DNA from 3 places in the Pseudomonas tolaasii NCPPB 2192 genome. Region 2 is predicted to be linked to each of the others. Evidence: riboswitches for the same ligand, from Rfam matches in the RefSeq annotation. Region 2 holds a riboswitch; each other region holds the start of a gene.
What was found. A riboswitch is a leader RNA that binds a small molecule or an ion and turns the genes downstream of it on or off. The one in region 2 is predicted to bind cobalamin.
Positions count from the first base shown of each region.

Region 1: another riboswitch for cobalamin. It lies ahead of ATI14_RS20220 (CbtB domain-containing protein); the one in region 2 lies ahead of cobW (cobalamin biosynthesis protein CobW).
Region 3: another riboswitch for cobalamin. It lies ahead of ATI14_RS17665 (ABC transporter substrate-binding protein); the one in region 2 lies ahead of cobW (cobalamin biosynthesis protein CobW).

Region 1 is NZ_PHHD01000001.1:4,308,482-4,318,894, reverse strand. It holds gene ATI14_RS20250 (autotransporter-associated beta strand repeat-containing protein) at 1-248, opposite strand, end outside; gene ATI14_RS20245 (monovalent cation:proton antiporter-2 (CPA2) family protein) at 552-2,360, shown strand; gene ATI14_RS20240 (DcrB/PsbP domain-containing protein) at 2,433-2,987, shown strand; gene ATI14_RS20235 (alpha/beta hydrolase) at 3,120-3,839, opposite strand; gene cobF (precorrin-6A synthase (deacetylating)) at 3,851-4,606, opposite strand; gene ATI14_RS20225 (histidine phosphatase family protein) at 4,652-5,206, opposite strand; adenosylcobalamin (AdoCbl) riboswitch at 5,258-5,403, shown strand; gene ATI14_RS20220 (CbtB domain-containing protein) at 5,404-5,616, shown strand; gene ATI14_RS20215 (CbtA family protein) at 5,635-6,363, shown strand; gene ATI14_RS20210 (DUF4865 family protein) at 6,368-6,907, opposite strand; gene ATI14_RS20205 (LysR family transcriptional regulator) at 7,001-7,879, shown strand; gene ATI14_RS20200 (YbjN domain-containing protein) at 7,949-8,428, opposite strand; gene yghU (glutathione-dependent disulfide-bond oxidoreductase) at 8,563-9,396, opposite strand; gene ATI14_RS20185 (efflux transporter outer membrane subunit) at 9,401-10,413, opposite strand, start outside.
Region 2 is NZ_PHHD01000001.1:5,429,405-5,439,817, forward strand. It holds gene ATI14_RS24785 (vWA domain-containing protein) at 1-477, opposite strand, end outside; gene ATI14_RS24790 (magnesium chelatase ATPase subunit I) at 531-1,529, opposite strand; gene cobN (cobaltochelatase subunit CobN) at 1,663-5,424, opposite strand; gene cobW (cobalamin biosynthesis protein CobW) at 5,428-6,495, opposite strand; cobalamin riboswitch at 6,588-6,787, opposite strand; cobalamin riboswitch at 7,180-7,387, shown strand; gene ATI14_RS24805 (CbtB domain-containing protein) at 7,481-7,669, shown strand; gene ATI14_RS24810 (CbtA family protein) at 7,681-8,385, shown strand; gene ATI14_RS24815 (cobalamin biosynthesis protein) at 8,382-8,774, shown strand; gene cobM (precorrin-4 C(11)-methyltransferase) at 8,843-9,589, shown strand; gene nfuA (Fe-S biogenesis protein NfuA) at 9,746-10,330, opposite strand.
Region 3 is NZ_PHHD01000001.1:3,806,478-3,816,890, forward strand. It holds gene ATI14_RS17660 (FecCD family ABC transporter permease) at 1-997, opposite strand, end outside; gene ATI14_RS17665 (ABC transporter substrate-binding protein) at 994-2,004, opposite strand; cobalamin riboswitch at 2,120-2,314, opposite strand; gene ATI14_RS17670 (hypothetical protein) at 2,398-3,027, shown strand; gene ATI14_RS17675 (aldehyde dehydrogenase family protein) at 3,088-4,470, opposite strand; gene ptrR (putrescine utilization regulator PtrR) at 4,575-5,447, shown strand; gene ATI14_RS17685 (hypothetical protein) at 5,569-5,778, opposite strand; gene ATI14_RS17690 (amino acid aminotransferase) at 5,916-7,112, opposite strand; gene uvrB (excinuclease ABC subunit UvrB) at 7,456-9,471, shown strand; gene gltX (glutamate--tRNA ligase) at 9,661-10,413, shown strand, end outside.

The sequences.
Region 1 (10,413 bases), 1.1 Mb from region 2:
AGCGTCGCATTCATCTGCGCGCCATTGGTCACGTTGACGGTGAGGCCGCTGGTGGCGCTGGAGTAATCGTTGAGGAACAGTGGAAGGGTCGGTACGCCGGAGCAGGTGATGGTTGAACCGGCCGCCGAGCATGTGGCCAGTGCCTCTGGACTCGCCAACCCCACCAGCACCCCCACGATGCCCAAACGGATCGCCATGTTCAGAGGGGAAATACGAGAAATACCGGCAGCCGCAAGTCTTCTATCCACGTTCAACTCCTTCGTGGTTCAAGCCTTTCATCCATGAATGCGCAGAAGCCTTCTTGCAAAGATCCACACGCATCGAATTCGAGATGCCTGACCGTGGTGACAACTGATCTAGTTTGTCGAAACGGTAGTAGACCTACAGAAAAGTCATTGAATTAAATGGTATTAATACTTTCGTAAGCAGCCCGTAAGAATGGGCTGACAGCCAACATCCATTGGCGCTCGACGCAGAAATACAATTTTCGAAATGTAAAAAGCGCTCTAATGGCGCCTTGTTGAGTGGCTTTAAAGATCCTGGAGTTCGTGATGCCCCATGAAGGCAACCTGTTACAAGCAGCTGTGGTATTCCTGCTCGCCGCCGTGCTGACGGTGCCTCTGGCCAAGCGCCTGCAACTAGGCGCGGTGCTCGGTTATCTGTTCGCCGGCGTGATCATCGGCCCGTCGGTACTGGGCCTGGTCGGCAACCCGCAAAGTGTTGCGCAGTTTTCGGAATTGGGCGTGGTGTTGCTGTTATTCATCATCGGTCTGGAACTGTCGCCCAAACGGTTATGGGTGATGCGCAAGGCGGTGTTTGGCGTTGGTCTCGCCCAGGTGTTGCTGACTGGTCTGGTCATGGGCGTGGTCGCGTTGTGGCTGTTTGGCCAACCGTGGAACAGCGCGATTGTGCTGGGCCTGGGCCTGGCGCTCTCTTCCACCGCCTTTGGCCTGCAAAGCCTGGCCGAGCGCAAGGAATTGAACCAGCCCCACGGGCGCCTGGCCTTTGCGATTCTGCTGTTTCAGGACATCGCCGCCATCCCGCTGATCGCCATGGTGCCGCTGCTGTCCGGTAGTGATCACCCGGCCACCGAAGCCCAGGGATTGCAGCACGTGTTGCAGATTCTGGGCAGCATCGCGGTGGTGATCGTCGGCGGGCGCTATTTGTTGCGGCCGGTGTTTCGCATCGTCGCCAAGACCGGCCTGCGCGAAGTGTCCACCGCCACCGCCTTGCTGGTGGTGATCGGCACCGCATGGTTGATGGAACTGGTGGGCGTTTCCATGGCCCTCGGCGCCTTCCTTGCCGGGTTGCTGCTGGCGGATTCGGAATACCGTCACGAACTGGAATCCCAGATCGAGCCGTTCAAAGGTTTGCTGCTCGGGCTGTTCTTTATCAGCGTGGGCATGGGTGCCAACCTCAGCCTGTTGCTCAGTTCGCCGTTGATCGTGATCGGGCTGACCCTGCTGCTGATCGGTCTGAAATTGCCCCTGCTGTACGCCGTGGGCCGTCTGGTGGGTGACCTCAATCGTGAAAGCGCCCTGCGCCTGGGCGTGGTGTTGGCGGCAGGCGGTGAATTTGCCTTCGTGGTGTTCAAGATCGGCCGCGACCAGGGCCTGTTCGAACCGCACCTCTACGACATTCTGGTACTGACCATCACCCTGTCCATGGCCGTGACGCCCCTGTTGCTGCTGGTATGCCCGAAGCTGTTCAAGCCCAAGGCCAGGCCCGTGGAAGTGCCGGAGGAATACCGCACCATCGACAGCGACGCGCCACGCGTGGTGATCGCGGGCATGGGCCGTATGGGTCAGATCGTCGCGCGGATATTGCGCGCGCAAAACATCTCGTTCATCGCCCTCGACACCTCGGTGGAAACCATTGAGCTGACCCGCAGCTTCGGCGGCATGCCGGTGTTCTACGGCGACCCTCAGCGCCCGGAAATCCTGCACGCGGCCAAGGTCGATCAGGCCGAGTTCTTCGTGATTGCCATGGACGACCCGGAGATCAACATCAAAACCGCCGAACTGGTGCGCAACCTCTATCCGCACATGAAGATCATTGCCCGCGCGCGCAACCGCCAGCATGTTCACCGCCTGGTGGACCTGGACGCCTCACCGGTGCGCGAGACCTTCTATTCCAGCCTGGAAATGAGCCGCCGCACCCTGGTCGGCCTGGGTCTGACCCAGGCGCAGGCGGACGCGCGCATCACCCGCTTCAAGAACCACGACCTGCAGGTCCTCGCCGCCCAGCACGCGGTGTACGACGACGCGGCCAAAGTGATGCAAACCGCCCAGGAAGCACGGGCAGAATTGGCACGTCTGTTTGAGATGGACCGGCTTGAGGAAGAGTCCGACAAGGTGTAAGCCGGCAAGCGAACGAAATTGCGAATTTTCTGACAGAATACGGCGCAATTTCGTTCATCAATGGAGCGCTTCATGGCTACTTTCACCAAGACCGCCGCCCTGCTGGCCCTCGCGCTCACCGCCGGCAGCGTATTCGCCGCGAGCAAACCGGCGACGCAAACCATCTCCACATTGGGCGGCAAGTTCACCTTCAACCTGCCCAAGGCCTACACCGCCGACACGCTGCCCACCGGCAAATCCGAAGATGGCACCGCCAACACCCAGGGTACTTTGTACGCCAACTCGACCACCAAAAGCGTGGTGATCGTCGCTGAAACCGAGCGCAACGACGGGGCGACCATCAAAGACAACGACCCGCAATTCCTCGACGGCGCCGTGGCCGATTTCGTCAAGGACCAGAGCGCCGCGCTGCCGGACTTCAAAAAACAAGGCGAGAAAAAACTCACTTTCAAAGGCCTCGGCTTGCGCCAGGTGGACAGCACCGCCACACAGGGCGGCGGCAAGACCCTGAACTCGACCTTTTTGGGCGGCTCGGGCACCCACCTGCTGGTGATCCAGGCGATTTCCCGCGCGGACGACGTGAAGGGCCATGCGGAGTTGGTGAAGCAAATCACCGGCGGCAAATAACCCAATTCAGCTGGCGATACACATTTACTGTGGGAGCTGGCTTGCCTGCGATAGCGATTTACCAGTCAACCCTGCGGTGGCTGATACACCGCTATCGCAGGCAAGCCAGCTCCCACATTTTTTTGACCGTGTTTACTTAAGGCTCTTTTCCAGCCAGGCCTTGAGGTCCTGTATTTCCGCCTCACTCACGGTATGCGGCATGCCCATATACCCATGAAACTCCGGCTTTAACCCCAACCCCGTCAGAACTTCATTCGCCCGGGTCGCCGACGCATACGGCAGCGCCTGGTCCAGCGTGCCGTGGCCAATAAAAATCGCCAGTTTGTCCAAGCCCGCCTTCGGCTTGAGCTCGGCCTTGAGTACCGGCAGCACGCTGCCACTCAACGCGGCAATGCCACGCACCAGCGCAGGCTGACGCAGCCCGACTTCGTACGACATGATCGCGCCCTGGCTGAACCCCACCAGAAACACCCGATCAGGTCGGGTGTGGTACTTGGCGGTGGCCTGGGTGACGAAGGCTTCGATCAGCTTGGCACTGCGTTGCAGGTCAGCCGTTTCGCCGTCGTAATCGCCATCCCCGGCTTTTCTGGCGAACCAGCGGTAGCCATTCGAATCCACCGGCATTGGCGCGCGCGCCGACAGGTAGGTCCAGGTCGACGGCAGCTCATCCTTGATGCCAAACAGGTCGTCCTCGTTACTGCCAAACCCGTGCAAAAAAATCACCAGGGGTTGGTTGCGCGCATCGCCCTGGGTTTGTTCCAGATAAGTCAGCGGCAAGTCGGAGTGCAATGCGGAATCAGCATGGGCAGCGCCAGCTACGAGGGCTAGCGCCAGGGCAAACAGTTTGAGCATGGAAAATAACCTCAGGGTTTGCGCAGCAGGTAAGTGTCCATGATCCAGCCATTTTCCAGGCGTGCCGCCTTGCGCACTCGCTGGATTTCGTCAGCCACTTCGTTCACCTTGCCGCTGATGAGAATTTCATCCGACGTGCCCAGGTAGGCGCCCCAGTAGATGTCCATGTCCTGATCGGTCACGGTTCGGTAGGAATCTTCGGCGTCGAGCATGACCACCAGGGTGTCGGCCTCACTCGCCTGCCCGGCCGCCAGACGGCGCCCGGTGGTGATCTCGATGGAACGGCCGATGCGGTTCAGCGGCACTTTGTGCTGCGCGGCCAGGGCCTGCACGCTGGTGATGCCGGGGATCACTTCAAACTCGAACTCGGCGCGGCCACTGGCAAGAATCGCCTGCAGGATACGAATGGTGCTGTCGTACAACGCCGGGTCGCCCCAAGCCAGGAAAGCGCCTACTTCGCCGTCGGCCATTTCCTCGTTGATCATGCGCTCGAAGGTCTGCTGCTTGTCGCGGTTCAGGTCCTGCACGGCGGTGGTGTAATCAATGTCTCCCCGCACACGCTCGGGGCAGTCGGCCTCGACGAAGCGGTAGCCGGGCTCGCTGATGTAGGTCTCGCAGATCTCGCGGCGCAGGTCGATCAGCTTGTCCTTGCTCTGGCCCTTGTCCATCAGGAAAAACACGTCGGTGCGGTTCAGCGCCTTCACGGCCTGCATCGTGATGTAGTCAGGGTTACCGGCGCCGATGCCGATGATCAGGATGCGTTTCATGGGTTGCTCTCATTGCGGGGCGTGGATTTTGCCATGTTCGCGCGCTCAGGCGCGAGTTTCCAGGCGCAGGCGCCACACGTCGTTGAAGCGCAGTTCGGTGGCTGACAGCGGCTCGACGTCAATCAAGTAGAACATCGAGACAGGAAATTTCATGACGTACAGCATGGCGGCGCGGATCACGAAGGGGTGGGTGACGGCCACCACGTGACCGGGTTGGGTTTCGAGGCATTTCATCCAGCGGCCGACCCGCGCACAGACTTGGTCGACAGATTCTCCGCCATGGGGCGCACTGGCATTGTCAGTGAGCCATTCCAGCAATTCTGCGCGATCAATCTCGTCGATGTCCTTGCCTTTCCATCGTCCAAAGTCGCCATCACGCAGGTCTTTTTCGACGATGGGACTTGTGCCGAACATCCCCGCCGTCTGTCGAGTGCGAGCTTCTGGCCCGCACAACAGGCGCGCGTTTTTCTTGTAACGGTTCGCAAGGGATAGCCCTGCGTTTCGCCAATCCATAGCAACGGACTCGTTATCAGGAAAACTCCCCTTTTTCTGCTGAGGGGTCACAGCGTGGCAAATGAGTGTCAACCGGGTCGTTTGCATCACAATTCACTCTGTTTCGGCGCGCAGTCAGCGTAGACTCGCCAAGTTGTTTCAATATGTTACAACGAACATGAAACAGGAAGCCGGTGCAAACCCGGCGCGGTCGCGCCACTGTATTCGGCCTCACAGCCGTAAGCCAGACCCTGTTTCTGCCCTCTCGCTATCCATTTCGGGACGCGTCATCCCTGGAGGTTTTCATGGCTAATACCGCCGCAACCAACCCTGATGTTTATGTGCCGACCATCCCCTTGGGCGAAATCCTGCCCTGGGCGATCTTCGGCGGCCTGCTGTTGCTGCTGGCCATCTACTTCGTCGGTGCCGAACAAGGCGCCACCGCCGTGTTCAAGGGCATGTATGTGCATGAGTTCGTGCACGATGGCCGCCACCTGCTGGGTTTTCCCTGCCACTGACCTCAAGAGAGACATGACATGACAGGGCATTTACTCGTACGCGGAATGCTGGTGGGCCTGCTCGCCGGCATCTTGGCGTTTGGCTTCGCCAAGACCTTTGGCGAGCCGCAGATCGACAAGGCCATCGCCTTCGAAGACCAGATGGCGCAGATGCACGGCGATGCGCCGGAAGAAGAACTGGTGAGCCGCGAGGTGCAAAGCACCTTTGGCCTGTTCACCGGCGTGGTGGTGTACAGCGTGTCCCTGGGCGGCATTTTCGCCCTGGTGTTCGCCTACTCGTTGGGCCGCATCGGCAAAGTAGGCCCGCGCGGCCTGGCGGCGCTGCTGGCATTGGCCGCTTTTGTGACGATCATCCTGGTCCCCGGCCTGAAATACCCGGCCAACCCGCCGTCGGTGGGCGACCCGCAAACCATCGCGCAGCGCACCAGGCTGTTCTTCCTGATGCTGCTGGTGTCGGTGGCCGCCGCCGTGATTGCAGTCAACGCCGCACGCAAGCTGATCGCCCGTCGCGGCGTCTGGGCCGGCGCCATCCTTGGCGTGGCGCTGTACATCGTGATCGTGTCGGTGGCCGGAAGCCTGTTCCCGGTGATCAACGAAGTGCCGGAGCAATTCTCCGCCGTGCTGCTGTGGAAGTTCCGCGTGGCATCGCTGGGCATTCAACTGGTGCTGTGGACCACCCTCGGCCTGGTGTTCGGCGCGGTGGCCGAGCGCAAACTGAGCCAGCCACAGGCACGGTTCAACTCGTAAAACGCTAAATCCCCGGGCGGGCCAGGTACAACACCTGATAACCCGTGCCGGGGTGCTGCGCGTCCGGCGCGTTGGCCGACAAGGTGATCCGGATCAGGCGCCAGGCCTGCACATCCAGCGCCAGGAACACCGCAAACGTATCGCGGCTGTCGGCCAGTTGCCGATTGCGGATTTTCCCTTCGGCCAACACGGCGGCCCGGTCCGCGCCCGGCTCCAGCGGCCACTCCTCCCGGTACAAACTCAACGCGTTCTGCGCCGGGCCCCGTTGCACATCCAGCGGCAGCCAGCTCTCGATGTGTGGGCGGCCAAAACTGTCGAGTACTTTTTGGAAACGCTCACCGAGCAGAAAGTCGGCGGCCTGCAACGGGTCGGCCCACAAGTACACCGATGAATACACATTGCCCCCGCTTTCCCGGGCGATAAACGCCTTGAACAGCAAGCCTTCGGCGTGATCCCACAACGGCCCAAGCTGTGCAGCGCGACGGCGAATCACGCCCATGTCGTAATCGGCGGGCAGGCGGTGTGAATACTGTTTGGCGAACATGGCAAAGCTCCCGTGCAAGATGAGATTACAGCTTGCGCAGGACGGGTGATTTCAACAAGATATCAGTCGATATAGGTGCAATAAGGAATTGAAATGACTGATGCACTCAAACCCCTGGATATCGACACGGTGCAGGCCTTCGTGCTGGTCGCCGACTTTGCCAGTTTCACCCGCGCGGCCGAGGCGCTGGATACGTCACAGGCTGCCATCAGCCTGAAGCTCAAGCGCCTGGAAGAACGCCTGGGTTATCGCCTGCTGGAACGCACCCCCCGCCATGTGCGGCTATCGCCCCGAGGCGAACAATTCATCGCCGCCGCCCGTGCGCTGCTCAACGCCCATGAGCGTGCCTTGGGCGATATGAGCGCTGAGGCGGCGAGACGATTGGTCATCGGCATCAGCGACCATGTGGCAGGCCCGGACTTGCCGCACTGGCTGAGCCGCCTGGCGGCGTATGACCCGATGGTCATTCTCGAGGTGCGCATCGCCTCTTCCCGGGACCTGGTCGCGGCCTTTGACCGCAACGAACTGGACGCGGTGATCGTGCGCAACGAGGGTGACCGCCAGGACGGGGACGTGTTGGCCGTGGAACGCTTCGGCTGGTTCGCCGCCCCGACCTGGCAGCACAGCCCGGGAACGCCTTTGCGCATGGCGACCATGGCAGCCCCTTGTGGCGTGCGGCATTTGGCTACGCGGGCGCTGGATGAGGCGCAGGTGGACTGGACCGAGGTGTTTGTCGGTGGCGGCGTGATGGCGGTGGGTGCAGCGGTCAGCGCAGGGCTGGGAGTGGCCGCCCTCGCCCACCGGGTAGCGCCGGCGGGGGCTGTGGAAGTTGGCGAGCAGTTTGGGCTGCCGGTTTTGCCGGTCAGTGAGGTGGTGTTGCACAGCCGGATCAGTGATGCGCGCTCGCGGGAGACGTTGCGGGCGTTGAGTGCTACGTTTCGGGGCGCTTTGCAACGCCAGGTGGGGCACTGAGTAGCGACCGGATCAACGTCCGGTCGCCCCCTGCCCTGCAGCGACGCTCAGGGCCGACAAACAGCATTTTTACGCCACAGGCACGGCTTCACCCACCGGCTCAGCGGCGGCCTGGGCTTGCAATTGCGCGGCATGCTGGCTGTAGTCACGCAGGTACACGATGAACTCCTGCAGCAGGCGGTCCCACAACTCCAGTTGGTTGCGCAGGTGCGGCGCACCGACGCCAGCCACCACCACGTCCATTTCCATCAGCAAAAACTCACCCTGCAACGACAACCGCGCAAAGCGACGCGAAGCATTCCACACCTGGGCCAGGCCTTCGGGCAGCTCACCCTGTACGCGCAGCGCGCAGCTGTAAGTGAAGTCGACGAAACTGCCCTGTTCCGCCGCGGGGTTGCCGAAACGCACGGCAAACCCGATGCCCTGGCTGGCGCTGAGCAGTTGCACGATGCCGTTCTGTTCGGTCTGGTTAACGCGGTAACCGGCTGCCTGCAGCAGCTCGGTCAGGCTTTGCGGGGTGACGCTGGTGATCAGTTGAACATCGCTCATAGTGTCTCTTCCTTGTTGATCAATAATTCAGGGCGGTGTGCGGAACATCAAACCGATTAAGGTATAGCTCATCATCAAAACCCTGGGCGAGTTCTTCAAATCTTCCCTTGTGCCATTGCGCAAAGGTTGAGGGCTCAATCCAGGTCGCGGGCGTCGTGACGCTCACGCAATTGCTCGGAAACGTCCCCCGAGACCCGGTTCACCCGGCGCCCGCGCTGCACGGCGGGTCGCGCCTCGATGGCGTCGGCCCAGCGCAGTACATGGGTGTACTCGTGCACGGAAAGAAACTCCGCTGCGCCATACAAGCGGCCTTTGACCAGCCCGCCGTACCAGGGCCAGATGGCGATGTCGGCGATGGTGTATTCGTCGCCGGCAATGTATGGGCTGACGGCCAGGCGCTGGTCCAGCACGTCCAGCTGACGCTTGGTTTCCATGGCAAAGCGGTTGATCGCATATTCCATCTTGCTCGGCGCATACGCGTAAAAGTGCCCGAAACCGCCGCCCAGGTAAGGCGCGCTGCCCATCTGCCAGAACAGCCACGACAGGCATTCGGCCCGCGCCGCAGGTTCGGTGGGAAAGAACGCACCGAATTTTTCTGCGAGGTACTGCAAAATCGCCCCGGACTCGAACACCCGGATCGGCGTAGCGCCGCTGCGGTCCAGCAATGCCGGGATTTTCGAGTTCGGGTTCACCGACACAAAGCCGCTGCCGAACTGGTCGCCGTCGCCGATCTTGATCAGCCAGGCGTCGTATTCCGCGCCGCTGTGGCCCAAGGCGAGCAGTTCTTCGAGCAGGATGGTGACCTTCTGCCCGTTGGGCGTCGCCAGTGAGTACAGCTGCAAGGGGTGCTTGCCCACCGGCAGCTCCTTGTCATGGGTCGCACCGGCGACGGGCCGGTTGATGCTGGCGAAGGTGCCGCCGCTTTCGGTTTCCCAGGTCCACACCTTCGGGGGTACATAGTCAGTCATGAATTTACTGCTCCTTGGTTTGAGTAGTGTTCGACGCGGCCAGTTGAGCCACGTTCCATCCGCCGCCCAATGCCTTGATCAGGCCCACATTAGCGCTCAATTGCTGGGTTTGCAGTTGCAAGACTGTGCGTTTGGCTTCCAGCGCCGCCACCTGGGCGGTCACCACGTCCAGATAGGCCACGGCGCCCTGGCGGTAACGCGAGGTCGACAGGTCTTCGGCGTATTGCGCGGCTGCCGCAGCATCGCGCTGATCATCCAGCGCGCTGCCCAGGCCGGCGATCTGCGACAGGTTGTCTTCGACTTGCTCGAACGCACCCAACACCACGCCACGGTATTTCGCCGCGGCTTCATCGGTGGCGGCCTTGGCGATATCCACCTGGGCCTGACGCGCGCCGCCATCAAATAGTGTCCCGACCAGCGACGGGCCGATGGCCCAGAACAGGTTGGGCGCACTGAGCAGGCGAGCAAACTCGTCACTCTGATAACCGCCCTGGGCGCTCAAGGTGATCTGCGGGAACCACGCCGCCCTGGCCACGCCGATACGTGCATTGGCCGAGGCGATACGCCGCTCAGCGGCGGCGATGTCCGGGCGACGTTGCAGCAGGCTGGACGGCACGCCGGTCGGCACCGTCGGCAAGGCAATCGGCGCGACGTTGACGGCCACGCTGTAGGTGGAAGCGGATTCGCCGAGCATGGCTGCGATGGAATGCTCCAGCACCGCGCGCTGCACCTGCAGTTGGGTGAGTTGCGACTTGACGGTCGACAACTGCGTACGCGCCCGCGCCACATCCAGCCCGGAGACAATCCCGCCGCCGTGCAAGCCTTCGGTCAGGTTCAGGGCTTTGGCGTAGGCGTCACGGGTCTGTTCCAGCAACTGGTTTTGCCAGTCGATGCCGCGCAGGCGGATATAGCTGTCGGCCAGTTGCGCTTGCAGGCTCAGGCGTACCGAGGCCAGGTCAGCCTTGGCGGCTTCGGAATCACTGGTACCGGCGGCAACGGTGTCGCGCACGCGGCCCC
Region 2 (10,413 bases):
GGCAATATCTTTCAGCCGTCCATCCGTGATCACCAGCAATCGCTGCTGCTCCGCCGGATAGCGTTTGCGCCGCGCCACCAGCCAATGCCCTGCTTCGGTCAGCGCTGCCAGCAACGGTGTACCACCGCCAGCTCCCAAGTGCTCCAGCCACCCTGCCAGGCCTTTTGCAGCTTTCAAACCCTGAACCTGCCACACCGGCGATTGCCCGCTGGCCGTCAACAGCGCCATGCGCGCTCGCTGGCGATACGCGTCATCAAACAGTTGGGCCAATAAGCCTTTGGCATCGGTCAGTGCCCGGTGGCGCCGGGTAGACGCTGACGCATCGACAATCACCAGCCACAACTCATGGGCTGTACGGCTGCGCAGGTGAAACAGCAAATCCTCTCGCGATTGCGGGCGACCGCCCAGCAACGTGCCGGACCAATTGATCGAGCCCTGCCTGGCGCTGCGCGCCTTGCCGTGCCTGCCACCGTCCACTCGCCCTGCCTTGGGCCGGGCATCCGCCCCCGCGTCAGGTCGAGGGCGAATGCCTAAGGCTTTTTTGGCCAGGCGGGGACTTCCCGGCGTGCGCCCGTGGGCAAGGCTGGAGCAGGCATATCGCCCCACTGGCCCTGGCCAGGCGAGCTGTCGGCAGCGCCGGGCGACTGCCCTTCGCCCGGTGGACTGCCCGGCGGGGATTGTTCCTGGCGACGGTGGCGCAGGGCAAATTCGGCCACGGCCTCGATATCTTCCTCGGCAATCGCCGTCGCCCCACGCCAGGCCGCATGGGCTCTGGCGCCACGCAGCCATACCAGGTCCGCACGCAAGCCATCGACGCCAGCCGCAAAACAACGCTCGGTGATCTGCGCCAGGGCATGGTCGTCGAGCTCAATGCTGTCGAGCCGCGCCCGCGCCTGGGTGCAGCATTCGCGCAAGGCAGCCTGTTGCCCGGCCCACAGCGTGCAGAACGCAGCCGGGTCGCGGTCGAAATCCAGGCGACGGCGGATGATCTGGCCGCGCTCGGTCGGCAAGGTTTGGCCACTCAAGGCCACATTGAAGCCGAAACGGTCGAGCAGCTGAGGGCGCAACTCACCCTCTTCCGGGTTCATGGTGCCGATCAGCACAAAGCGTGCGGAGTGCCGATGGGAGATGCCATCGCGCTCAACCAGGTTGGTACCACTGGCGGCCACATCCAGCAGCAGGTCGACCAAGTGATCGGGCAACAAATTGACTTCATCGACGTACAGCACGCCCCCGTCCGCCTTGGCCAGCACGCCCGGTGAAAACTGCGCGCGGCCTTCGCCCAGCGCCGCGTCCAGATCCAGCGTGCCGACCAGACGCTCCTCGGTAGCGCCCAAGGGCAGCGTGATGAATTGACCACTAGCCAGCAGGTCTGCCAGCCCCCGCGCCAACGTGGACTTGGCCATGCCACGCGGGCCTTCGATCAGCACGCCGCCGATCTTCGGGTCGATGGCGGTCAGGCACAGCGCCAGTTTCAAATCGTCGGCGCCGACCACGGCGGACAGCGGGAAATGGGGAATATCAGTCATCATCAACTCTCACTAGATCGTTCCCCCGCTCCCGCGTGGGAATGTATCAATGGACGCTCTGCGTCCGCTCTTGTGACGCAGAGCGTCACGGGCTGCATTCCCTCGCAGAGCGTGGGAACGAGCGGTGCGGTTTTCAGCTGTCTTCTTCTATATCCAGCAACAGGTTTTCCAGAGCGTCCTTATAGGGCCCCGGTTCCTGCCACATGCCGCGCTGCTGGGCTTCGAGCATGCGTTCGGTCATGTCGCGCAGGGCATCGGGGTTGTGCTGCTGCACGAAAGCCCGGGTGTCGGGGTCCAGCAGATAGGCGTCGGCGAGCAAGGCGTATTGGTGATCATCGATCAGCGCGGTGGTGGCGTCGAATGCGAACAGATTGTCCACGGTCGCCGCCATTTCGAATGCGCCTTTGTAGCCATGACGCTTCACGCCCTCAATCCACTTGGGGTTGGCCGCCCGGGAACGAATGACCCGGTTCAGCTCTTCCTTGAGCGTGCGGATCTTCGGCAAGTCCGGCTGGCTGTGGTCGCCATGATAGCTGGCAGCCTTGTCGCCGCTCAGGGTCTCGACGGCGGCAAGCATGCCGCCCTGGAATTGGTAGTAGTCATTGGAGTCGAGCACGTCATGCTCACGGTTGTCCTGGTTCTGCAACACGGCCTGCACCTGACTCAGACGCCGGGCGAACTGTTCGCGGGCAGCAGTGCCTTCATCCGAAGCGCCATAGGCGTAGCCACCCCAGTTCAGGTAAACCTCGGCCAAATCCTCGCGGCTCTGCCACAGGCGACCGTCCACCGCGCCCTGCACGCCTGCGCCATAGGCGCCCGGTTTGGCGCCGAAAATGCGCCAGCCGGCCTGTTTCGCCGCCGCGTCTTCGTCCAGGCCAGACTGGCGCAACGCCTCGCGTTCACTGCGCACCTTGGCCGCCAGCGGGTTCATGTCGTCCGGCTCATCCAGCGCTGCCACGGCCTGCACCGCCGCGTCAAACAGGCGGATCAGGTTGGCAAATGCATCACGGAAGAAACCCGAGACGCGCAGCGTCACGTCCACCCGCGGGCGGTCGAGCAAGCTGATCGGCAGGATCTCAAAATCATCCACCCGCTGGCTGCCCGTGGCCCACACCGGGCGCACCCCCATCAAGGCCATGGCCTGGGCGATGTCGTCGCCGCCGGTGCGCATGGTGGCGGTGCCCCACACCGACAGGCCGAGTTGGCGCAAATGGTCACCGTGGTCCTGCAAATGCCGTTCAAGAATCAGGTTGGCCGACTGGAAACCGATGCGCCATGCCGTGGTGGTGGGCAGGTTACGCACGTCCACCGTAAAAAAATTGCGCCCGGTGGGTAGCACGTCCAGGCGCCCACGGCTCGGCGCGCCACTGGGTCCGGCCGGCACAAAGCGTCCGCTCAGCGCATCCAGCAAACCGCGCATTTCCGCCGGGCCGCAGGCGTCCAGGCGCGGCGCCACGACGAAGCGCAGGCTTTCGATCACCGCTTTTACTGCTTCCCAGCCAGGTTCTTCCAACTGTTCCAGTGGCCCTTCGAGTGCCTGCTCGATCAAACGCGCCGCGTACAATTCCAGACGCTCGCGGGTATCGCCGGCGGTGCGCCACAGTTGTGCGTCGATCTTCTGCAATACATCGGGACGCCGCCCGGTCCAGGGTTCGGCCAACGCACAGTCCAACGGATCAAAGCCCAATTCAAAGGCCTTGGCGATCACTCGCAGCAAGCTCGACTGCGGGCCACGGCCATCGCCGCGCGGAATACGCAGCAGGGCCAGCAAGGTGTCGATGCGCAAGCGCCCCTCGGGCGATTCGCCGAAAACATGCAAGCCGTCGCGGATCTGCGACTCTTTCAAATCACACAAATACGTGTCGAGGCGCGGCAGCCAGACGGCGGCGTCGGCCTCGCTGTCCATCTCCAGTTCCCTGTCGATGCGGGTTTCGAGCACCAGCTTGAGAATGTCTTTTTGCAGCTCCAGGGCGCGGCGCGGGTCGAGCAATTGCGCCTCGTAATACTCGTCCGCCAACAATTCAAGGTTGCGCAGCGGGCCGTAGGTTTCGGCGCGGGTCAGCGGCGGCATCAAGTGGTCGATGATCACCGCCTGGGTACGACGCTTGGCCTGGGCGCCCTCGCCCGGGTCATTGACGATAAACGGGTATATGTTCGGCAAAGGCCCGAGCAGTGCATCCGGCCAGCAGTTTTCCGACAAGCCCACGCCCTTGCCCGGCAGCCATTCAAGGTTGCCGTGCTTGCCCACATGGATAACGCCATGGGCGCCATAGGTGTGGCGCAGCCAGAAATAAAACGCCAGGTAGCCATGGGGCGGCACCAGGTCCGGGTCGTGGTACACCGCACTGGCGTCCACCTGATAACCGCGCGCCGGCTGGATGCCGACAAATGTCAGGCCCAGCCGCAGGCCGGCGATCATCATGCGCCCATCGCGGCACATCGGGTCGTTGTGCGGCGCCCCCCAACGTGCAATCACCGCCTGGCGGTTGGCTTCGGGCAGACGCTTGAACATCGCCTCGTATTCATCCATGCCCAGGCTTTGGTGGCACGGGCGCAGGTCGAGGCTGTCCGGATCATTGGTGACGCCACCGAGCAAATCGTGGATCAGCGCAGTGCCGCTGGCCGGCAATTCACTGGGCACCGGGTAGCCTTCAGCTTGTAGCGCACGCAGGATATTCAGCGCCGCCGCCGGGGTATCCAGGCCCACGCCGTTGCCGATGCGGCCATCGCGGGTCGGGTAGTTGGCGAGGATCAGCGCGATGCGTTTTTGCGCGTTCGGCACCCGCGCCAACTCGACCCAACGCCGCGCCAGTTCGGCGACGAAATCCATACGTTCGGGCGCGGCGCGGTAGCACACCACGTCCGACTGGCTGCGCTCGCTGCGCCAGGCCAGGTCCTTGAAGCTGATCGGGCGGCTGATAATGCGCCCGTCCAGCTCCGGCAACGCAATGTGCATGGCCAGGTCGCGCGGGCCAAGGCCCTGCTCGCTGGCCTGCCAGCCGGGCTCGTTGTCCTGGGCGCAAATGGCCTGAATCACCGGAATATTGCGTCGAAACGGCCGTAAATGCGGCGCCTCGGGGCTCGACTGAGCGAAGCCGGTGGTGTTCAGAATCACCGCCGCCTGCACGTCATCCAGCCAATCCTCGACCACCGTCAGGCAGCCGGGCTCTTTCAAACTGGCCACCGCAATCGGCAGCGGGTTAAGGCCCGCCGCCTGCAAGCGCTGGCAGAACACATCGATAAAACCGGTATTGGCCGCCTGCAAATGGGAGCGGTAGAACAGCACAGCGGCCACGGGAAACGCAGGGTTCCAGTCCGTTTGCCAGTCATTGAGGCGCGGGTTGGCGCTTTGCGGATGATAAATCGCCGTGCGCGGCAAGGTTTGCGGCTCGGCCCAGGCGTAATCGCGGCCCAGAAAACCACTGGCCAGGCAGCGATAAAAATCCAGCGCGTTGCCCATGCCGCCCTGACGCAGGAAATGCCACAGGCGGTCGCGCACCTCCACGCCCACGGTGCTCAGGCTGCTGAGTTCCGGGTCCGGGCGATCGTCCCCCGGCACCAGAATCAGCTGCACGCCGCGCTCGGCCAGCTCCACCAGACGCTCAATGCCGTAGCGCCAATAGCCGATGCCGCCGTGCAGCGAAATCAGGATGACCCTGGCGTGGCGTAGCACTTCATCGACGTACAGGTCGACCGATGCATGGTTCTGCACCTGCATCGGGTTGGCCAGGCGAAAGCTGGGGTAATCGTCAGGCAACTGCCGGGCGGCTTCGGCCAGCAGCGCCAGGCTCGAATCACCGCTGCACAGGATCACCAGCTCTGCGGGGGTTTGGCCCAGGTCGGCAATATTGTCGTCCGAGACGAAACCGCCGGGCTGGGTCCTGAGCAGGTGCATGGGTTAAACGCTGAGCGCAGCGCGCAGTTGCGCTTCAAGGCCTGCCGCGTCCAGTTCCTGACCGATCAACACCAGGCGCGTGGTGCGCGCTTCGTCCGCGCCCCAGGCGCGGTCGAAGTGCTTGTCGAAACGCGTGCCCACGCCCTGGATCAGCAAGCGCATCGGCTTGTTCGGAATCGCGGCAAAGCCTTTGACGCGCAGGATGCCGTGTTGCACCACCAGTTGGGTCAGGGCGTCGAGCAGCAGTGCTTCGTCGGCTTGCGGCAGGTCGATGGAAATGGAGTCGAAGGCATCGTGGTCGTGATCATGGTCGTCGTCACCGTCGTGGTGATGATCGTGATGGCTGTGACGACCGTCGATGTGCTCTTCAGAGCCGGCGCCCAGGCCAATCAGCACGTCCAGCGGCAGGCGACCGCTGCTGGCTTCGATGATTTTCACGGCTGGCGGCAGCTCTTCGGCGACTTCGAGGCGCACGCGGGCCAGGTCTTCGGGGCTGATCAGGTCGGTTTTGTTGAGAATCACCAGGTCGGCGCTGGCCAGTTGGTCGGCGAACAACTCGTGCAGCGGCGATTCGTGGTCCAGGTTCGGGTCGAGTTTGCGCTGGGCGTCGACTTGATCCGGGAACGCCGCGAAGGTGCCCGCAGCCACCGCCGGGCTGTCGACCACGGTGATCACCGCGTCAACGGTGCAGGCGCTGCGGATTTCCGGCCACTGGAAGGCCTGAACCAAAGGTTTTGGCAGGGCCAGGCCCGAGGTTTCGATAAGAATGTGATCGAGGTCGCCGCGACGGGCCACCAGTTCGCGCATCACCGGGAAGAACTCTTCCTGCACGGTGCAGCACAGGCAGCCGTTGGCCAACTCGTACACGCGGCCATTGGCTTCTTCTTCGGTGCAACCGATGGAGCATTGCTTGAGGATTTCGCCATCAATGCCCAGCTCGCCGAACTCATTGACGATCACCGCAATGCGACGGCCCTGGGCGTTGTCGAGCATGTGCCGCAGCAGGGTGGTTTTGCCCGAACCGAGGAAGCCGGTAACGATGGTGACGGGGAGTTTGGCCAGTGTTTTCATCGGATGCCCTTGAGGGCGGGCATACGGGACGACAAGCCCTGCGACGGCGCGCAGGGGCTGATTTCGTCACCGGATCACCCCGCCCGGTTGAATTGAAATTCGGTTGCGAGGCAGGTCTCCTGGCTTGGGGCTTGCAGGTCTTGCGACCGGCGCTGATTGCGCCTTCCCGCCGATTTGGCAGTGGCGTGGCAGTCAGCTCAACCCTTTACAGTTGCGGGGGCAGCCGCGGCTTGGACCGCGTTCCCTTCTTAGCTCCGGCCTGAGTCGGAGAACCTCGAGGGTGCAAGGCTACGCAGTGCTTGGGGGATGGTCAATGATGGGGTTTGGGTTGTGTACACATCCGTTGCTGCGGTTGCGGCCACCTGCGGACCGCGCTCCCCCAGAAAATGAATATCCAGCGGTGGGAGCGGGCTTGCCCGCGTAAGCGGAGTGCCAGCCCGCATCTATGTCGCTGCCAGACCGCCTTCGCGGGCAAGCCCGCTCCCACATTTTTGACTGTGCTCGGCTTTTCTTTTCTGTCGGAGTTGAGCTCCCGCACCGAAGCGTTTTTGCTTCGCACCACTCAGACCGCCGTGCTTTTGCTTCTGTAAGAGCGGAACCCCTATCAGCCGCTACTCAAGAAACGGATAGGTACACCTACCAAAAACACATCCCGAATTGACTCACCTCCCACCCCCATGCTCTCCTACACCTCTTGTTTCGGGTGCCCTGCAAAGGGTGAAACGGGAAACCGGTGCGTCATAGCGATATGACCAGTCCGGTGCTGCCCCCGCAACGGTAAGCGAGCGAAGCGTCATTGCCACTGTGCGCAGGCATGGGAAGGCGATGCTTTCAGGACTCTCTCAAGAGCCCCCTCGCAAGCCCGGAGACCGGCCCGAAAATCAGATAACAAACCCGCGGTGGGCGGGCGCTGTTCGAACCCTGCGTGCCCGGCTCGCGGGGTTTTCATGCGCCTGCGTCACCCTGAAACCCGAAGGGACGCGCCATGTCGATCATCAGCAGCACCTCGCACACCGCCAGCACCACTTCCACCCTGAGCCAACGCCTGACCGCCGCCATCGGTGCGTCGATCCTCGGCGCGTGCCTGGTGTATTTCGCCGGTTTCTCGCACATCGAAGCGGTGCACAACGCCGCCCACGATACCCGCCACAGCGCCGCGTTCCCGTGCCACTGAGACCTGCCGACATGATCAAGCGTATTGCCCAGACCGCAGGTTTCACCGGCTTGCTGGCCGCCCTGCTGCTGACCCTGCTGCAAAGCTTTTGGGTCGCCCCGCTGATTTTGCAGGCGGAAACCTTTGAAAACGCCTCGCCAGCCGCCGAAGTCGCCCATGAACACGCCGACGGTGCTGCTGCGCACACTCACGACGCCGAAGCCTGGGAGCCTGAAGATGGCTGGCAGCGCGTGCTGTCGACCACCGGCGGCAACCTGGTGGTGGCCGTAGGTTTTGCGCTGATGCTGGCCGGTCTTTACACGCTTCGCGCGCCCACTCGCACCGCTCAAGGTTTGCTGTGGGGCCTGGCCGGTTATGCGACGTTCGTGCTCGCGCCAACCTTGGGTCTGCCACCTGAATTGCCGGGCACCGCTGCCGCTGACCTGGCCCAACGCCAGATCTGGTGGATCGGCACCGCGGCCTCGACCGCCGTCGGTATCGCACTGTTGGTGTTCGGTCGCAACTGGCTGCTGAAAATCCTGGGCGTGGCGATTCTGGCCGTGCCACACGTGATCGGCGCGCCGCAGCCGGAAGTGCATTCGATGCTGGCGCCCGAAGCGCTGGAAGCGCAGTTCAAGATTGCCTCCCAATTGACCAACGTGGCGTTCTGGCTGGCCCTGGGCCTGATCAGCGCCTGGCTGTTTCGCCGCCATCGCGACGGTCAATACTCGGTATGACCCTGGTGGTCGGCCTGGGCTGCCAGCGCGGCTGTGATGTTCACACCTTGCTGGCGCTGTTTGAAACCGCCCTCGCCGAGGGCGGCATTGAATGTCGGCGCGTGACCGCATTGGCCAGTATTGATCGAAAAAGGGATGAGCCGGGGCTGATCGCCCTGGCGCAACGGCTGAATCTGCCTTTGGAATGTTTCAGTGCCGAACAACTGGCGCCCTACGCAGACCGCCTGAGTCACAAGTCCGATGTGGCTTTCGCCCATACCGGCTGTTACGGCATCGCCGAAAGCGCCGCATTGGCCCTCGCCGAACAACTCGGCAATGCCCCCGCCCGCCTGCTGATCACCCGGAAAAACACCGCCCAGGCCACCTTTGCATTGGCATGCGCCGGCTAAAATCCCGATAATCAGCGCGCTCGATCATGAGCAATCTTCATGCTCGCACGTTTTTTACAGGAATTCCCATGACCGTCTACTTCATCGGCGCCGGCCCCGGCGACCCGGAATTGATCACCGTCAAAGGCCAGCGGCTGATCCGCAGTTGCCCCGTGATCATCTACGCCGGCTCGCTGGTACCCGCAGCGGTACTGGAAGGCCATCAAGCGGAACAGGTGGTCAACAGCGCCGAATTGCACCTGGAGCAGATCATCGACCTGATCAAGGTCGCCCACGCCAAGGGCCAGGATGTGGCGCGCGTGCACTCCGGCGACCCGAGCCTGTATGGGGCGATCGGCGAGCAAATTCGTTATCTGCGCGAGTTGGGCATTCCCTTTCAGATCATCCCCGGCGTCACGGCGGTTGCCGCCTGCGCTGCACTGCTGGAAGCCGAACTGACCTTGCCGGACATCGCCCAAAGCGTGATCCTGACGCGCTACGCCGGCAAAACAAACATGCCGACCGGCGAGGAATTTGGCAGCCTGGCGCAGCACGGCACGACCATGGCGATTCATTTGGGCGTTAGCCACCTGGAGAAAATCGTCGCCGAGTTGCTGCCGCATTACGGTGCGGATTGCCCGATTGCCGTGGTGCACCGGGCAACCTGGCCGGATCAGGATTTCGCGATCGGCACACTGGCGGATATCGCAGATAAGGTCGCGGCCAAGGGGTTTCGGCGCACGGCACTGATCATCGTGGGCCGGGTGCTGGCGGATGACAGTTTCAGCGAGTCTTCGCTGTATCGAGCAGGTCATGCGCACCTCTACCGGCCTTGAACACATGCCGAAGGCAATGCAATACCCTGTGGGAGCAGGCTTGCCAGCTCCCACAGTTGATCTGTTTTGTTAGATAAATCCTGTAAGACATTAATTTTAAAGCATAAAAAACGGCGCTCACGGGGCGCCGTTTTTTGTTTGCAGTGAACACCTTACTCAGTAGTAGGCGTTTTCTTTCTGCGTGTGGTCGGTCACGTCGCGTACGCCCTTGAGCTCCGGAATACGCTCGAGCAAGGTACGCTCGATGCCTTCGCGCAGGGTCACGTCCGCCTGGCCGCAGCCCTGGCAGCCGCCGCCGAATTTCAACACGGCGATGCCGTCATCCACCACGTCGATCAAGCTGACCTGGCCGCCATGACTGGCCAGACCCGGGTTGATCTCGGTTTGCAGATAGTAATTGATGCGCTCGTTGACCGGGCTGTCGGCGTTGACGTTCGGCACCTTGGCGTTTGGCGCCTTGATGGTCAACTGGCCGCCCATGCGGTCGGTGGCGTAGTCGACCACGGCGTCGTCGAGGAAGGCTTCGCTGAAGGCATCGATGTACGCGGTGAAGCTTTTCAGCCCCAGGGCGGTGTCTTCAGGCTTTTCTTCGCCGGGCTTGCAGTAGGCAATGCACGTCTCGGCATATTGGGTGCCGGGCTGGGTGATAAAGACGCGGATGCCGATACCCGGGGTGTTCTGCTTGGACAGCAGGTCAGCCAGGTAATCGTGGGCGGCGTCGGTAATGGTTATGGCAGTCATGGAAACTCCTCACAGGCTTGCCGGCAGTTTACGCCAAAATATTACGCAGGTACAAAGTCCGAGTAATTTTGTCGGAAAAGACT
Region 3 (10,413 bases), 1.6 Mb from region 2:
CATTCCTCCGGCCGATGAGTATCAGTGCAAACACCGGCGCGCCGACCAGCGCGGTGACCACGCCGACCGGAATTACCTGGCCCTTGATCAGCGTGCGCGACAGCACATCAGCGGCAATCAGAAACAGCGCGCCGCCCAGGGCGCTGGCCGGCAGCAAGCGTGAATGCCCGGTGCCAAGCAACAGGCGCGCGGCATGGGGAATCACCAGCCCGACAAAGCCGATGGAGCCGACAATCGACACCATCACCGCCGTCACGAGCGCTGCGCATCCCACCAATACCAGCTGCACGCGGCGCACCGGAATGCCCAACGAGGCCGCCGAATCCGTGCCGAAGGTGAACGCATCCAGCGCGCGACGGTGCCACAGGCACACCGCCAAACCGGCGACCGCCACCGGCACCGCCAGCCACACCGACGGCCAGCGCACGCCGCTGAGGTTGCCCAGCAGCCAGAACATGATGCCGCGCGCCTGTTCGGAGCTGGCGGACTTGGTGATCAGGAACGCGGTGAGCGCGTTGAACAGCTGCGAGCCGGCGATACCCGCGAGGATGATCTGCCCGGTACCGCTGTTGGAACCGCTGGCCCGCGCCAGCAGAATCACCAGCGCAAACGCGGCCATGGCGCCGACAAACGCTCCCGCCGATAGCGAAATCAAACCGCCGCCCACGCCGATCAGCGCCACCAACACCGCGCCGGTGGACGCCCCGGCGCTGATGCCCAGCAAGTATGGATCCGCCAACGGGTTGCGCAGCAGCGACTGCAGGATCACCCCGCACGTCGCCAGCCCGGCCCCGCACGCGGCGGCCACCAGAGCGCGGGTCAGGCGGTAGTTCCAGACCACGCCTTCGTCGATCGGGTCAAGCGCATAACCGGCGGCCCACAGCTTGTTGGCCAGCACTTGCAGCACCACCTGCGGCGAGATGGCGGTTTCGCCGATGGCCACGCCAGCCAGCACGGCCGCCAGCAGCAAGGCGAGGGCGAGCAGGGTGCGTATCATTTGGGCAGGTCGTAGCCGTCGATGGCCGTGGCCAGTTGCTCAAGGCCCTCGAACATGCGGATGCTGGCCTGTAACGCGAGGGCGTCGAGAATGATGATGCGGTTGTTTTTCACGGCGTCCATGTTACGGGTCACCGGGTCGCTGCGCAGGAAGGCAAGTTTCTTTTCATGGTCGTCGGCGGGGTAGCGGCGGCGGTCCATGCGCGCGATCACCAGGAAGGTCGGGTTGGCCTTGGCGATGGTTTCCCAGCCGACGGCGGGCCACTCTTCGTCGGATTGCACCACGTTGGACAGGCCGAGGGTTTCCAGCATGAACTCGGGGATGCCCTTATGGCCCGCAACGTAAGGGTCGCTGGCCATTTCGGAACTGGAGAACCACACCAAGGCGCTGGCCTGTTTGAGGCCTTTGCCGTGTGCGGTGGCGACGGATTTGGCCAGGCGTGCCTTGAGTTCGTCGTTCAATTGCTGGCCGCGGTCCTGCACGTCAAAAATCTCGGCAAGCTGGCGGATGCTTTTATAGATGGTTTCGATATGGAACGGCTCAAGGCGCGTGCCGTCGGCGCCGACCAGGTTGTCTTTGCCTTCGCAGTCTGAGGGCAGCAGGTAGGTGGGAATCTTCAGTTCGTGAAATTGCTCGCGGGTGCCGACCACACCTTGTGGGCCGACCACCCATTCCAGCTCGGCGGCCACCAGTTGCGGGCGCTTGGCGATCACGGCTTCAAAGCTGGGCTCGTTGTCGGCCAGGCGTTCGATCTTGTCGTTTTGCGCCTTGAACTGTGGCAGCACGTTGTTGAACCACAGCGACGTGCCGACCACTTTATCGGCCACGCCCAGGGCGTAGAGCATTTCGGTGGCGGCCTGGCCGATGGTCACGCTGCGTGCCGGCGCCTGCTGGAAGGTCACCGCGCTGCCGCAGTTCTGCACGGTGAGCGGGTATTGAGTGGGCGCAGCCTGGGCAAGTGTGCAGAAGCCAACGCCTGCGAGCAGGGCGGTAACGCGTGGCAGCATGGGGCGATCTCCGTGAGAACCGTAAGTGAAACGGGAGAGGTACGGTTCGGAAACACACCCTCGATGGCTGCGTGTGAGGCAGGCGAGGACGTCCTTCCCGGACACCCCGCCGGTCAGTGATAACGCTGGGCCGGCAGGTCTCCTGACTGATGCGTCGTCGCCACGCTCCGGCCTTCCCGAGCAAGGCTCAGTGGCGTTTGGGGAGCAGGCTCGGCACCTACAGTTGCGGGGGCAGTTTCGATTGGCGCGAAGGGTTGCGCTTCGAATTCCCTATTAGTCCCGTTTGGGAACCGGCGCGGTATGGTAGTCGATTAGTGTCAGTGAGGGGAGTTTCTCGAAGGTGGCTTAGTAATATCATCTGCCGCGTTCATGCCCCTTGCTCATGGAGAGCTTATGCAGTTTCGCCATGTTGTTGCGCTGACTCACTTGTCGGCTGTATTGCTGCTTTCGGGCTGTGCCCAGTCCGTGGCACCGCCTGCGCCGGTTGCCCCTGTAAAGCTTGAAGCCCTGGGCCAGCCGCTGGCCTCGAGCCCTGCGCGGGCGGGGTGGATCGACCAGATCATCCAGCAGGACCCGGTGGTGGTTTCATCGCTCAAGCCCGTGTTGAAAGCTCCGGTAAGCAACGATGAGCGCATCGCCCGCTTGCGCAAACAGGATGGCGGAGTATTGCCGGACAGCTACTGGTCGCTCTACAAGCAAAACCTGGAGGCGATGCAATATGACCTGAATCACCAGCACGATGCGGCGCGCGAGCAGTACACGCAGGCCTATCGCGATGAGTTGAGCCGTATGAGTGATTCGACGCTGCAGGCCTTGGCCACCCACCCTCAGGCGGTAGATGCCAATACCCGAAGCCAATTGAATGCGCGGATGAGCGACCGCATGGTGAACTACATTACGACCAGCGAGCAGTCGTTCAAAGGCGCTACCGATGCGCACCTGAACCGTATGGCATTGATGGACCGGCAGTTCGGCGTGTGTGCGCGCAAACCCGATTGCTGGGATGCGCCGGTCAAGAAGTGACGTGAGCCTGTGACACATGGCGAGGGAGAGCTTCCCTCGCCACGCAAGGCCTGTTTGAGGTTATTTGCGATCCAGCCATACCGTCTGCGCATTGCAGAATTCCCGCACGCCGAAGTGCGACAATTCCCGCCCGAAACCACTCTTTTTCACACCTCCAAACGCTACACGAGGGTCGGACACGCTAAAGGCGTTGACGAAGATCCCGCCGGTTTCCAGTTGGTCTGCAATGTCACGTGCCTTCGCCGCATCGGCAGTGAAGATGCTGGCGGTCAGGCCGAATTCGCTGTCGTTGGCCAGTGCCACGGCGTGGTCGGCGTCGCGGGCGACGATGATCGAGGCGACCGGGCCGAACAGTTCCTGTTTGAACGACGTCATCTGGTCGGTGACGCCTGCCAGTACGGTGGGCTCGTAGTAGTTGCCGGCGCCGGGAACCTTGTTGCCGCCCAGCAGCAGGGTCGCGCCTTCTTTCAGGGTGGCCTGGACCTGGCCATGCAGCTCGTCACGCAGGTCGAAGCGCGCCATCGGGCCGACGTAGGTGTCTGTCGAGGTCGGGTCGCCCATCACCAGGGCACGGCTGGCTTCGAGGAATTTGGCGGTGAAGGCTTCGGCCACGCCGGCTTCGATGATCAGGCGTTTGGCGGCGGCGCAGACCTGGCCGCTGTTCTGGAAACGGCCGATCAGGGCGGCTTGGACAGCGGCGTCGAGGTCGGCGTCGTTGAGCACGATGAACGGGTCGGAGCCGCCCAGTTCCAGCACGCATTTTTTCAGCGCGGCACCGGCCTGGGAGCCAATGGCGATACCGGCGCGCACGCTGCCGGTGAGGGTGACGGCGGCAATGCGGGGGTCGTCGATGGCTTTGGACACTCCGTCAGTGGTCACATTGATCACTTCAAAGATGCCTTCGGCAAAGCCGGCTTTCTGAAACGCTTGCTGGATCAGGTAGGCGCTGCCCATCACGTTCGGGGCGTGTTTGAGCACGTAGGTATTGCCGGCGAGCAGGGTTGGCACGGCGCCACGCAACACTTGCCAGACCGGGAAGTTCCACGGCATCACGGCAAGGATCGGGCCCAGCGGGCGATATTCGATGTGGGCGCTGCCGTTATCGACCAACGTCGGCTCCGGGGCGAGCATGGCCGGGCCGTGGGTGGCGTACCACTCGCTGAGCAAGGCGCATTTTTCGATTTCGGCGCGGGCCTGGGCGATGGGTTTGCCCATTTCCAGGGTGATCATTTGCGCCATGTCTTCAGCTTGTTCACGCAGGGCGGTGGCCAGGGCCAGCAACCGTTCTGCGCGTTGGCTCACCGGCTGGCGGCGCCAGGTGCGGAAGGCGCCAGTGGCACGGTTGAGGGTGGCGTCCAGCTGCAAATCGGTTTCGTACGGGTAGCTGCCGACGGTTTCGCCATTGGCCGGGTTGATCGAGAGGGCGTGGGTAGTCGCGTTCATGACACCGTCCTGCTGAGTGATTTAAGTTGCGTTCAGCGTACGGGGCTATCTCTTTTCTGGAAACTGAATAATATTAAGCAATACGTTCACGATTGGAGAATGATTTGGACCTGGTGCAACTGGAAATTTTCAAGGCCGTTGCCGAGCAAGGCAGCATCAGCGCCGCCGCGCAGTTGATTCATCGCGTGCCGTCGAACCTGACCACGCGCATCAAGCAACTGGAGCAGGACCTTGGCGTGGAATTGTTCATCCGCGAGAAGAGCCGCCTGCGTCTGTCTCCGGCCGGGTGGAATTTCCTCGGCTATGCGCGGCGCATTCTCGACCTGGTACAGGAAGCCCGCGCCACGGTGGCGGGGGAGGAACCCCAGGGCGCCTTTGCACTGGGCTCGCTGGAGAGCACGGCGGCGGTGCGCATCCCGGCGCTGCTGGCGGCGTATAACCAGAAGCACACCAAGGTCGAGCTGGACTTGAGCACCGGACCGTCCGGCACGATGATCGAGGGCGTGTTGTCGGGGCGGCTGACGGCGGCGTTCGTTGACGGGCCGTTGTTGCACGCCACACTGGAAGGGGTCGCGGTGTTTGAAGAGGAGATGGTGGTGATTGCGCCTCTGCATCACGCACCCATTACTCGGGGCCAGGATGTGAACGGGGAGAGCATCTACACCTTTCGCTCCAACTGTTCATACCGCCACCACCTGGAACGCTGGTTTTCACAGGATGGCGCGGTGCCGGGCAAGATCTTCGAGATCGAGTCCTACCACGGCATGCTCGCCTGCGTCAGCGCCGGGGCCGGGCTGGCGCTGATGCCGCGCAGCATGCTGGAAAGCATGCCGGGGTACGCGGCGGTGAGTGTATGGCCGCTGACGGACAACTTCCGCATTCTGCATACCTGGCTGATCTGGCGCCGGGGCACGGTGTCGCAGAGTTTGAACAGTTTTGTAAAGTTACTGGAAGACCGTGGTCTCGTAGCTGCTTAGATCCAATGTGGGAGCTGGCTTGTGTGGGAGCTGGCTTGCCTGCGATTGCATCACTGCGGTGTGACTGACACGCTGAGGTGTCTGTATCGCAGGCAAGCCAGCTCCCACAGATTGACCGGTGTCAGCCGCCGAACTGGAAGGTGCCCATCGCCAGTTTGGCCATGATGGCCGTCGCGCCCAATTGCACCAGCCACAGTGCCAGACCGCCGAGAAAAACACCGAGTGCCACTTGCAGCACCAGGCTCTTCTGGCGCTTGGCTTGCGGGGCGCGTGGGGTGTAGTCATGCAGCTCGTCGCGGTCGGCGCGCAGGTCCAGGTCGTCGTTTCTCATAGGGCTCTCACAGCAAAGGGGCAGTCGGGTTCAGTCTAGGGCTTGGGCGCTCTGCGCTGCGATATTTTTTTGCGGCCCGCTCGCCACAATAAAAAAGGGGAAGCCATCGGCTTCCCCTTTTTTACATCAGCTCAGGCTTACAACACCTTAACAATCGCCTCAGTCACGGCACCGATGTTCGACTGGTTCAGTGCGGCTACGCAGATACGCCCGGTGTCCAGCGCGTAGATGCCGAACTCGGAACGCAGGCGGGTGACTTGTTCAACGGTCAGGCCGGAGTAGGAGAACATCCCGCGCTGGCGACCGACGAAGCTGAAGTCCTGACCCGGAGCGGCCTTGGCCAGGGTGGCGACCATCTGCTCGCGCATGCCACGGATGCGCAGGCGCATTTCGGCCAGTTCGGCTTCCCACTGGGCGCGCAGCTCAGGGTTGTTCAGCACTGCCGCCACAATCGCGGCGCCGTGGGTTGGCGGGTTGGAGTAGTTGGTGCGGATCACGCGCTTGACCTGGGACAGGATGCGCGCGCTTTCTTCCCTGGATTCGCCGACGATGGACAGGGCGCCCACACGTTCGCCGTACAGGGAGAACGACTTGGAGAACGAGCTGGACACAAAGAAGGTCAGCCCCGACTCGGCGAACAGGCGCACGGCCGCGGCGTCTTCGTGGATGCCGTCGCCAAAGCCCTGGTACGCCATGTCGAGGAACGGGATCAGGTTCCTGGCCTTGACCACGTCCAGCACGTTCTGCCAGTCGGCCGGGCTCAGGTCGACGCCGGTCGGGTTGTGGCAGCAGGCGTGCAGCACCACGATCGACTGTGGCGGCAGGGCGTTGAGGTCTTCAAGCAGGCCGGCACGGTTCACATCGTGGGTGGCGGCGTCGTAGTAGCGGTAGTTCTGCACCGGGAAACCGGCGGTTTCGAACAGCGCGCGGTGGTTTTCCCAGCTTGGATCGCTGATGGCGACGACCGCGTTCGGCACCAGTTGCTTGAGGAAGTCGGCGCCGATTTTCAGCGCACCGGTGCCGCCGACCGCTTGCACGGTGGTGACGCGGCCGGCTGCCAGCAGCGGCGACTCGGCGCCGAACAGCAGGGTTTGCACGGCTTTGTCATAGGCTGCAATACCGTCGATCGGCAAGTAGCCACGGGCGGCGTGTTGCGCTACGCGAATGGCTTCCGCTTCGGCAACGGCACGCAAGAGTGGAATCTTCCCCTCCTCGTTGCAATAAACGCCCACGCCAAGGTTGACCTTGGTGGTTCGGGTGTCGGCGTTGAATGCTTCGTTGAGGCCCAGGATTGGATCGCGTGGTGCCATTTCGACAGCGGAGAACAGGCTCATTTTTGCGGCAGCTCTATGGGGGGTAGGAGGGACGTGTCGCGCTCCAGCCGAATGCACTAGAGCGGTGCACAAACGGGGAGCTAGTATAGAGGCCATCCACGCCGAGGGCGACCACAGAAACGGCTTTTCGGCCAAGTTTTTCGGTTTATTTGCCGACCGTTAGTCTTATTGCAATGTTGATCCGGCAGCGCCTGTCGGACGATTGCCTTGAAACCCGTCACATTCGGCACCACTTCTACAGCTATCATGGTTTTTTCCTGCAGCCTGCGAAGACAATTCGCGGGTTGCTGAGCTATTTCGTCCCTGGCGGTTTCGAGTCTGGGGTGACTTCACGAGGTACGTTATGTCGGATTTCCAGCTCGTCACCCGTTTTGAACCCGCCGGCGATCAGCCGCAAGCCATTCGCCAAATGGTCGAAGGCATCGAGGCCGGCCTGGCCCACCAGACGCTGCTCGGGGTGACCGGTTCAGGCAAGACCTTCAGCATTGCCAACGTGATCGCACAGATCAACCGCCCGACCCTGGTGCTGGCCCCGAACAAAACCCTGGCTGCGCAGCTGTATGGCGAATTCAAGGCGTTCTTCCCGAACAACGCGGTGGAGTACTTCGTTTCCTACTACGACTACTACCAGCCCGAAGCCTATGTGCCGTCCTCCGACACCTTTATCGAGAAGGATGCGTCGATCAACGACCACATCGAGCAGATGCGGCTGTCGGCGACCAAGGCGCTGCTGGAGCGCAAGGACGCGATCATCGTGACCACAGTGTCGTGCATCTACGGCCTGGGCAGCCCGGAAACCTATTTGAAGATGGTGTTGCACGTCGACCGGGGCGACAAACTCGACCAGCGCGAACTGTTGCGTCGCCTGGCGAGCCTGCAATACACCCGCAACGACATGGACTTTGCCCGCGCCACCTTCCGGGTGCGCGGCGACGTGATCGACATCTACCCGGCGGAATCCGACCTGGAAGCGATCCGCATTGAGCTGTTTGACGATGAGGTCGAAAGCCTCTCGGCCTTCGATCCGTTGACCGGCGAGGTGATCCGCAAGCTGCCGCGCTTCACCTTCTATCCGAAAAGCCACTACGTGACCCCGCGCGAGACCCTGATGGGCGCCATTGACGGCATCAAGGTCGAGCTGGCCGAGCGCCTGGAATACCTGCGCTCCAACAACAAGCTGGTGGAAGCCCAGCGCCTGGAACAGCGCACGCGGTTTGATTTGGAGATGATTCTTGAACTGGGCTACTGCAACGGCATCGAGAACTACTCGCGCTATCTCTCGGGGCGTGAAGCCGGCGCTGCACCGCCGACCCTCTATGACTACCTGCCGCCTGATGCGCTGCTGGTGATCGACGAGTCCCACGTCAGCGTGCCGCAGGTGGGCGCCATGTATAAGGGTGACCGTTCGCGTAAGGAGACCCTGGTGGAATACGGTTTCCGCCTGCCTTCGGCGCTGGACAACCGGCCGATGCGTTTCGACGAGTGGGAAGCCATCAGCCCGCAGACCATCTTTGTGTCGGCAACGCCCGGCAACTATGAGGCTGAGCATGCGGGCCGTGTGATCGAGCAACTGGTGCGCCCGACCGGGCTGGTCGATCCGGAAATCGAAATCCGCCCGGCGTTGACCCAGGTGGACGACCTGCTTTCGGAAATCACCAAGCGCGTAGCGCTGGAGGAGCGGGTGCTGGTAACCACGCTGACCAAGCGCATGTCCGAAGACTTGACCGACTACCTGGCCGACCACGGCGTGCGCGTGCGCTACCTGCACTCGGACATCGACACCGTGGAACGCGTAGAGATCATCCGCGACCTGCGCCTGGGCACCTTTGACGTGTTGGTGGGCATCAACCTGCTGCGTGAAGGCCTGGACATGCCGGAGGTGTCGCTGGTGGCGATTCTCGATGCGGACAAAGAGGGCTTCCTGCGTTCCGAGCGCTCGTTGATCCAGACCATCGGCCGGGCGGCGCGTAACCTCAATGGCCGCGCCATTCTTTACGCGGACCGCATCACCGGCTCCATGGAGCGCGCGATCGGTGAGACGCAGCGTCGTCGCGACAAGCAGATCGCCTTCAACCTGGAAAACGGCATCACCCCCAAAGGCGTGTTCAAGGACGTCGCCGACATCATGGAAGGCGCCACCGTGCCCGGCTCGCGCAGCAAGAAGCGCAAGGGCATGGCCAAGGCGGCCGAGGAAAGCGCCAAGTACGAGAACGAACTGCGCTCGCCGAGTGAGATCACCAAGCGGATTCGTCAGCTGGAAGAGAAGATGTACCAGTTGGCGCGGGACCTGGAGTTTGAAGCCGCGGCGCAGACGCGGGACGAGATCGGCAAGTTGCGCGAGCGGTTGCTGGCTGTTTGATTTTCACTGGCTGGGCTGGCCTCATCGCGGGCAAGCCCGGCTCCCACATGTTGATCTGTGAATGCAGTCGGGTGTGGGAGCTGGCTTGCCTGCGATAGGGTCAGCTCGGTCTGCCAGAACCCCCCGCGCTGGTGTTACCATTCGCCCCTTGTTTCAATTTTCAGTTTTATCGCCCATTCGAGACCTGCCATGACCACCGTCCGCACGCGCATTGCGCCTTCGCCTACTGGCGATCCCCATGTCGGCACTGCCTACATCGCCTTGTTCAACTACTGCTTTGCCAAGCAGCACGGCGGTGAATTCATCCTGCGGATCGAGGACACCGATCAACTGCGTTCCACCCGTGAGTCGGAGCAGCAGATTTTCGATGCCCTGCGCTGGTTGGGCATTACCTGGGCGGAGGGCCCGGACGTTGGTGGCCCGCACGGCCCGTATCGCCAGAGCGAGCGCAGCGACATCTACAAGCAGTACACCCAGCAGCTGGTCGACATGGGGCACGCGTTCCCGTGCTTCTGCACCGCCGAAGAACTGGACCAGATGCGCGCCGAGCAACAGGCCCGTGGCGAAACCCCGCGCTACGACGGCCGTGCGCTGCTGCTGTCCAAAGAGGAGGTGGCCGCACGCCTGGCCGCCGGTGAACCCCATGTGATCCGCATGAAGGTGCCGAGCGAAGGCGTGTGCGTGGTGCCGGACATGCTGCGCGGTGACGTCGAGATCCCGTGGGACCGCATGGACATGCAGGTGCTGATGAAGACCGACGGCCTGCCGACGTACTTCCTCGCCAACGTGGTCGACGACCACCTGATGGGCATCACCCACGTGCTGCGCGGCGAAGAGTGGTTGCCATCGGCGCCGAAACTCATCCTGCTGTACGAGTACTTCGGCTGGGAACAGCCGCAGCTGTGCTACATGCCGCTGCTGCGTAACCCGGACAAGAGCAAA